2 regions of the Traorella sp. mt218 genome follow, and region 2 is predicted to be linked to the other one. Evidence: a T-box and tRNA genes for the amino acid it is inferred to sense, from the RefSeq annotation. Region 2 holds a T-box; the other holds one or more tRNA genes.
The links. The T-box of region 2 lies ahead of alaS (alanine--tRNA ligase). A T-box ahead of a tRNA ligase gene usually reads a tRNA of that ligase, here a tRNA-Ala.

Region 1: it encodes a tRNA-Ala, which carries the amino acid that the T-box ahead of alaS (alanine--tRNA ligase) is inferred to sense. The anticodon was not compared.

Annotation. Positions count from the first base shown of each region.
Region 1 covers NZ_JBVAYM010000003.1:2,873-7,310, reverse strand. The annotation lists gene ACZYT3_RS02080 (hypothetical protein) at 1-840, shown strand, start outside; gene ACZYT3_RS02075 (L-ribulose-5-phosphate 4-epimerase) at 834-1,535, shown strand; gene ACZYT3_RS02070 (hypothetical protein) at 2,030-2,512, opposite strand; tRNA gene ACZYT3_RS02065 (tRNA-Ala) at 2,680-2,755, opposite strand; tRNA gene ACZYT3_RS02060 (tRNA-Ile) at 2,774-2,850, opposite strand; gene ACZYT3_RS02055 (NUDIX hydrolase) at 2,925-3,464, opposite strand; gene ACZYT3_RS02050 (MATE family efflux transporter) at 3,553-4,438, shown strand, end outside.
Region 2 covers NZ_JBVAYM010000015.1:52,960-57,397, forward strand. The annotation lists gene alaS (alanine--tRNA ligase) at 1-2,273, opposite strand, end outside; T-box leader at 2,305-2,493, opposite strand; gene ACZYT3_RS08710 (AI-2E family transporter) at 2,524-3,588, opposite strand; gene ACZYT3_RS08715 (hypothetical protein) at 3,608-3,766, opposite strand; gene recD2 (SF1B family DNA helicase RecD2) at 3,809-4,438, opposite strand, start outside.

The DNA of each region.
Region 1 (4,438 bases), on a different contig from region 2:
GCAACAGAACGGTTTTATTCACCTAATGATGGTTCTAAAGCTGCTATTGTATATTATCAACGAAAAAATGGAATATGGGAAAGAAATCTGTTATGTAAACTTCCATTTGTTCATCGCTTTGGTATTTTAGAACAGGGGGGGATTCGATATTTAATAGCTTGTACAATTAAATCTGCACATGCATTTAAAGACGATTGGACGTGTCCAGGAAGAGTATGGGTTGGAGAATTAGATGAGAATCTGAGCCTATATGATAGTGATCACCCTTTAAAGCTAACACCACTGATTAGTGGTCTATATCATAATCATGGTTTTTGTAAATTGAAAAAAGATGATGTTTCTGCTGCGCTCATTGGCGCAGACAATGGAATATATAAGGTCATTCCACCAAAAAATAAAATGTGTGAATGGCAATATCAAAAAATATTGGATGTACAGGCTAGCGATATGGTATGTGTAGATCTTGATGGAGATGGTAAAGAAGAATTAATCGTCATTTCTCCTTTCCATGGCGATTCGCTTAGCATTTATAGGCAAACGGAGCATGGATATGAATGGGTATATCGATCATCAAAAAGATTGCCTTTTCTTCATGCAATTTGTACAGGAAAAGTGAACGGCAATTCGTGTGCATTTGTAGGTAACCGTGAAGGAGATCGAGAATTATTTATAGTAAGCTATGACAAAGAGAAAGAAACATATCATATGGAACTTATCGATCATGGAAAAGGAGCTGCAAATTGTTTGTTTTTCGGTGAAAATAGGCTAGTCGCAGCAAACCGTGAAAGTGGAGAGATTGCTATGTACAAATTTATGGATGGAAGTGGATATAAATGTTAGAAGATTTAAAAAAGAGTGTTTGTCAGGCAAATAAAATGTTGCCTGAATATGGATTAGTAATTCTTACTTGGGGAAATGTTTCTGGTATAGATAGAAAGCGTAATTGGATTGTAATCAAACCAAGCGGTGTTCCTTATGATAAATTGTCTGCCTCTGATATGGTTGTTACAGATTTAGATGGTAAAGTTATTGAAGGATCATTGCAACCATCTAGTGATCTCCAAACACATTTGGAATTGTATAAAAAATTTCCTTCTATCGGAGGAGTTGTGCACACACATTCTATGAATGCAGTTGCTTTTGCGCAGGCGAGAATGGATATTCCTTCATTTGGAACAACACATGGCGATTACTTTTTTGGAGCTATTCCTTGCACAAGAGAGATGAAATTTGAGGAAATTAGTAATAATTACGAACATAATACAGGTAAGGTAATTGTTGAAGAATTTATGCATCGTAACATAGACCCTATGAGTATTCCAGGGGTATTAGTTTGTTCTCATGGTCCTTTTACGTGGGGAAAAAATCCTATGGATGCACTGAATAATGCGTTTATTCTAGAAACACTAGCACATATGGCAATTAAAACAATGGTTATCTCACCGAAGGCAGATCCAATGCAAAAATCTTTATTGGAAAAACACTATCTGCGAAAGCATGGCCCAAATGCTTATTATGGACAGAAGTTAATGTAATATTTATAAAAAAGCAGATTAAGTTTAGCAATTATGATAGATTTAAATGTTAGGATGATTTTCGTGAAATGAAAAGCATTTAGATTAAAAGAATCATAAAAAATATATGCTTATTTATCTTTTGTAGATGTGAATTATTATTCAGATTGTTCTACAAAATGGTTTATATAAACAGAAATTTAAAATGTTCATGAATAGTATAAAACGGATAGTGATATTTTAATGAAAAAATTTAGAATAGTAAGGAAGGACATACATTATGTCCTTTTTTATAAAAAGTTAATTGAAATAAGAAGGATCAAAGCAGTGAAGAAGACAGTAAGCTCATATTTTTGTTGGTTTTTTTCACTGTTTTGGAGTAAACATATTAGGTGAATTTGTAAATGATTATCCAAAATTATTGATTCTTTATTTTTAAGTATTTTATCTGAGTACCTTCATGGGTATTCTTTTCTTTTAATCTAATGTCAAACAATATAAAAAGGGCATCCGCCCTAGTATTTAAATTCTTCTTTCAAAGCATTCTTTACCTGATCCAAAGTTAATCCTTTGCCACTTAAATAATTTTCCATATCTTCTTTCATGGATTCATTGGTAGCATCAGAAAAAGTAACTAATACAGTATCATTATCTACGATATAGGTTTCTGAATCATCACCGTTGACACAATAGATAAGAGTACCGACACCGACACCAAAGGCTTCTACAACCGATGCTTCCTGATCCCCCAGGGTGATATATACTTTGAATTTCACACCGTCATCGTTTTTAGCCAATCCTAAAGTGGAGCCATATGAATTAGTTTCCGTTTCTAATGTAAAGACTTCCTTAACGGCTTCTAAATCACTTTTTTCATTTATTTCTTCCTGCTGTTCGTTTTCGTTGTTTGGCTTATCGGCATTACTGTTATTATTGCCGCAAGCTGTAAGACCTGAACAGAGTCCTAATACAAGTAACATACTTAATAGTTTTTTCATTTTATTTTCCTCCCTGTAATGAAATATGTTTTAATGATTTCTATTGTTTTTCAATAGTTTTTTGTTATTTTTATTATATCATATAAAATATGAATTGAAATTCATTTGTTGATTATAAAAAAACGAGTTATAAGCATTTATGCTTCTAACTCGTTTGTCTGCTTACATGGTGGAGCTTAAGGGACTCGAACCCTTGACCCCCTGCGTGCAAAGCAGGTGCTCTCCCAGCTGAGCTAAAACCCCATGTATATTTTAAATCGATGGTGGGCCTGAATGGACTTGAACCAACGACCTCACCCTTATCAGGGGTGCGCTCTAACCACCTGAGCTACAGGCCCATATCACCGATTGCTTGTATATAATACCATCAACAAATACACTTGTCAACAAAAAATTTAAAAAAATTAAATCTTTAATCAGATATTTTATTATAAGCTTGAATGGCATATTGAATCGCAATGATCGTCTTGCTGTCACGAATCGTTCCGTTCATCACTTGCTGGTATGCTTCATCCAGGTCAAGGAAATAACTGTTGATGCATTCATCTTCATCCATTGCTTTTGGGTGTTCAACTTTCGTTAAGTTTTTTGCTTCATAGATGTGAAGAACCTCACCGCAAAAACCCGGTGTCGGATAGAAAGTGAAACGTCTGATCATTTCTTCTGCTTTATAACCGGTTTCTTCTTCTAGCTCACGGCTGGCACATACGGCCAGATCTTCATTTGGTTCGATCTTACCTGCCGGTATTTCGATCGTTTCTTCAGAAACGACATAACGATATTGTCTGACAAGCAGAATCGCATGATCTTTGATCGCAAGGATAGCAACACCTCCCGGTGCCTTTACACATTCGCGGTAACTAGTCGTTCCATTTTCACATAAGACTTCATCTTTGGTTACTTTAATGACGCGCCCATCATAAATAAGCTGGCTGTTCAGCTGTTTTTCCATATAATCACCCTTTTCTATTATAAACGATTCTTACTGTCTTGACTATCAAAAAAAGAATATGCTATTCTTGATTCATTGGGGGTCACATATGAATAAATATATAGGAAACAGAAAATTTAATCTGCTGGTAATCTCTATTGCCATTCCGATCATGCTTCAAAATCTGGTGACTACTTCAGTTAATTTAGTCGATTCACTGATGGTCGGTCAGTTGGGAGATGCCGCAATAGGAGGGGTGGCAGCTGTCAATCGCTATTTTATGATCATGAACTATGGGGCATTAGGTGTTATCAATGCCGTGGGAATTTTTATCGCACAGTATTTTGGTGCCGAAAATGAACAGAAAATGAAGGAATCTTTCCGTTTTTCTGTCAGTGCTTCCTATCTTATCATATTACCTTTTTTCTTTGCGGCTTTATTTTTTCCTCGGCAGATCCTGCATTTCTTTACAGATGATGTGCTATTGATCAATGTGGGGGTTGAATATCTGCAAGTCGTCTGCCTTACGTATTTGCCGCTGGGGGCTTCTTTGGCGATCAGCAGTGCCATGAGATGTATTGGTGAAACAAAGATTCCTTTGGCGGTCAGTGTGCTGAGCGTATTGACAAATACTTTTTTTAATTATTGTCTGATTTTTGGTAATTTTGGTTTTCCGCGTCTTGGCGTCAGCGGTGCGGCAATTGCCACGTTGATTGCTCGAATCGTCGAACTGACAGTTTTGCTTTATATCATGAAAAGACGTCATTTTCCGTTTGCAAGCAAAGTCAGTGAGCTTCATCATATTCCTTTTTCGCTTATCAAGATCATCGCTTTTAAGGCGGCGCCTTTATGCCTCAATGAGCTTTTATGGTCAGGGGGCAATGCGATGATGCTGAAGCTGTATGGAACACGTGGCAGTCATGTTCTCAGCGGCTATGCGATCACGACAACGATGACAGATATCTTTTATACTCTTTTTGCGGGCATGGCGGTTG
Region 2 (4,438 bases):
GCCTTTGCGTGCAGCAGCTGGCTATTTAAATCGGCACAGAGCTTCTGCAAATGATTTTTTTCATCTAAGAGCTGGACGGTCTTACCATATACCTGGGAGATGCCATTAAGCTTTAAAGCCTGCGCGATTGCCTTCAATGTATCCTCATAGGTACTGAAAGCCTCATAAGCAGCATAGCCTGTCTTACCTACGATCCTTCGTACACCCGAACCGATGCTTTCTTCACTTTCAATCTTAAAGACACCTAATTCCGATGTATTATGGACATGACATCCGCCACAGAATTCTTTAGAAACATCCCCCATCGTTACGACACGAACAACATCGCCATATTTTTCATCAAACAATGCAGTTGCATTTGTCTTCTTCGCATCCTCCAGATTCATCAGTTCGATCACGACATCATTTCGCTGAGCAATAAACTGATTTACCAGATTTTCAACTTCTTTCAGCTGCTGATCGCTGATCTTTTCAAAATGAGTAAAATCAAAACGCACATATTCATCACTGACGAAGCTTCCCGCCTGCGATACATGGTCACCCAAGACAAGCTTCAAAGCACTTTGCAACAGATGGCAGGCAGAGTGATTGCACGTCGTCATCTTACGCTTCTGCACATTGATCCTTCCCTCAACTAGATCACCCGTGCTCAGCTTTCCTTCTTTCACAACGATATGATGCAAAGGCTGTCCGTGAGGAGCCTTTTTCACATCCGTAACATCACAGCTGCACGTATCATTCACAAGTACTCCTGTATCTGCAACCTGTCCGCCGCTTTCCGCATAGAAACATGTCGAAGAGAGAATCACATCTCCTTCATCATCAATTGAATCACATGCCACCCCATCCTTGAAGCAGGCCATGATGCGGCCTTTACATTCAAAATGATCATAACCGATAAATTCTGATTCAACCGTACAATCCATCAGGTCAGCTGACTGTGATTTCATCGATTCAGAGGCATCTCTGCTGGAACGAGCACGTTCACGCTGCTTTTCCATTTCCCTTTCAAAGCCTTCGTGATCAACACTAAAGCCATCCTCCTGTGCCATTTCACAAGTTAATTCAAATGGAAAGCCATATGTATCATACAGCTTGAATGCAACACTGCCTTCAATGACCTTGTTTTTAGAAGAAGCCATGACATCCTTCATGAGCTTTTCACCCTCGCTCAAGGTTGCCTGAAATCTTTCTTCCTCGCTTTTAACCAGCTTTTGAATATATTCGCACTTATCGATCAAATAAGGATAGAAGTCCTTCATGATATCCACAACGACAGGTACGAGATTATACATAAACGGACCTTCGATCTTTAATTTCTTACCATAACGGACAGCTCTTCTTAACACACGTCTTAAAACATAGCCACGTCCTTCATTAGAAAATAATGCACCATCCGCCAAGGCAAATGTAACGGTACGGATATGATCGGCAATTACCCGATATGCCATCTTATGCTCACCCTCGTATGGATATTTCGCAATTTTTTCAGTAGCATGGATGATCGGCAAAAATAAATCTGTATCAAAGTTTGTTTCTCCACCCTGTACCAAGGAAACCAAACGTTCAAGTCCCATGCCTGTATCAATATTCTTTTGAGGTAATTCCTTATATTCGCTGCGTGGTACTCCCGCTTTCGCATCATACTGGGAGAAAACAACGTTCCAAACTTCAATATAACGATCATTTTCCATTTCTTCAAAGAAAAGACGTTCACCTAATCCTTCAGGATCATACTCTTCTCCGCGGTCATAGAAAATTTCCGTATCCGGTCCGCATGGTCCTTCTCCGATTTCCCAGAAATTATCATCTGTTCTTAAAATATGTGATGGATCTACATGGCATACTTCTGTCCATATGCGATACGACTCCGTATCATCCGTATAAATAGAAATATACAGCTTTTCCTTTGGAAAACCGATCCATTTTTCATCCGTAAGAAACTCCCATGCATATGGAATGGCCTCATCACGGAAATAATCACCGATCGAAAAATTACCGAGCATCTCAAAGAACGTATGATGACGGGCTGTCTTTCCTACATTTTCAATATCATTTGTACGAATAGATTTTTGAGCATTCGCAATACGATTGCATTTTGGCTTTTCCGTACCATCAAAATACTTCTTCAATGCCGCTACACCGGCATTGATCCAAAGCAGGGTCGGATCATTATGCGGCACCAAGCTAGCACCGGGTTCGATCATATGCCCTTTGCTTTTAAAATAATCCAAAAATAATTGACGAATCTGACTACCTGTTAACTGTTTCATTTCCTCTCCTCCAATAAAAAAACGTTCCTGCTTCAGGAACGTAATCTCTACGCGGTACCATCCTGATTCATGGGTTGCCCCATGCCCTCAATTCCCTTAATTAGCGTAAGGCTACGCGTAAACTCCAAAGCAGCTTCAACTCATATCTTTACAGATTTTCACCATCCATCTGCTCTCTTGAAAAGAATCTGAGCATACTCCTCTTTTTCCTCATTTACGGGCTTGATTATACCACAATCTTCATTACTTCTCAAGGCTCTTTTATCTGCTCAGAAACGATTTTTTCCCATCCGCCGACATTTTTTCGATTCAGATATTCACCATAAGTCACAAAGCACATCTGAAAGATACTGGCAACGATCGGTGACAAGATCACACCGATGAGTCCAAAAAGATATTCATTTACTAACAGGGCAACAAATAAATATAACGGATGGACCTTCATCGTCTTATTACAGATCCATGCATGGATGATATTTCCCTCCAACTGAGAATTGATGAATATCACAACTACCAGCCAACCGGTATTTTCACCCACCAGAAGATAATGAATCAAAAAAATCAAAAGACTTCCGGCAATGGCACCCACATAGGGAAACAGATTCAGAAAAGCAAGCAGGATTGCCAATAAAGGGGCATACGGAGTATGAAAAAAATAGAGGATCACAGTTGTGGTCACGGTGACATAACTGATATCCAAGAGTGTGGAATAAATATACTGACGTAATATCTTTGAAAAGATATCATATAGATCAAAGTATTTTTCATAATCCTTTACGTACTTTCTGAATTCATTCGCAATGACATCACTTTCCAAAGAAATAAAAAAACTGATCATGATAGATAACGTGAAGGTTGTAAGAAAACCGATAAAATTTTGAATAAAAGGAACGAATAACGCATAGCCGTTCATCAGAAAACCTTGAATCTGATCGGTATCTATGTAATCAAGGATCTGGTAACGCTCCATATAAGAAAGCAAGACAGGATAGATATCATTGATACTATTGATGATGCCGCCAAAATTTTCAAGAATCAGAAAAAAAATAATAAAAAATAAAAGCAGAAAAGAAAAAATAAAAATAAGATATACGAAGATGATGCGAAACAAAGAAGCTTTTTTCTTTGCGCTAATCAAAGGGTGAAGAAAAAAAGCCATGGCACTGCCGATCCAAAGCGGCTTTAAAACGATTAGAAAATTATAAAGCCATTCAAAGATATGCAGCTGGTTCAAGAGAAGGATCAGTAAAAAGACAGAAGCGATCAAATAAAAGCAGGATATGGGACTTTTCAATATCATACGTATTTTTTTCATATAAAAACCCCAAATGGGGTTAATCTAAGTAATCCTGAATATTATGAAGCTGCTTCATCATATTCTTTTTCATACGCTTTGAACGATGACAAAGATCTGATATTTCCTCTTCATTGTTGAAACCTACAAGTATGCCTAAGCTAAGGCCCAGGGCTAGTCCAAGTAATCCTTTGTTCATTTTTCCTCACCTCTACTATTATTATGTCATAAGAAAAAAATCCTATTCATCTAGGATTCTTCTTTTTAAAGTTGTTTTACGAACACGTTCGTTTTGATTTTGGATTGCCTTTACACAGGCATCATAGCTTCCAAGCAGGATCAATGACTGCTTCGCTCGGGTGATTCCCGTATAGATGAGCCTGCGATTAAGGACATATGCATGCTGAGAAGTAATCGGAAGTATGACGATCGGATATTCACTTCCCTGTGACTTATGGATCGAGATACAGTAGGCATGGGTCAACAGATCAAAACGCTCCCTTGTATATTCAACGATGATACCGTCAAAATCAGCGATGATGCAGTCAACGGGATAACCTTCTTCCTTTTTTTGTATTTCGATGATCTCACCAATATCACCGTTATATACGTCTTCCTCAGGAAGATTTTTCAACTGCAAGACTTTATCATGTTCACGAAAGGTCCGATATCCAACCTTGATTTCTTTTGAGAAAGGATTGGCCGGATTCAACATTTTCTGCAACGAGAGATTGAGCTGATCGATTCCGCAGACCCCTGAATAGATCGGTGAGAGCACCTGAATGTCCTGGTCATGATACCCTTTTTCAAAAGCCATGGAAACAATATTGAGGATCTGATCTTTGATATTATTTTGCGGACATTCAAAAAA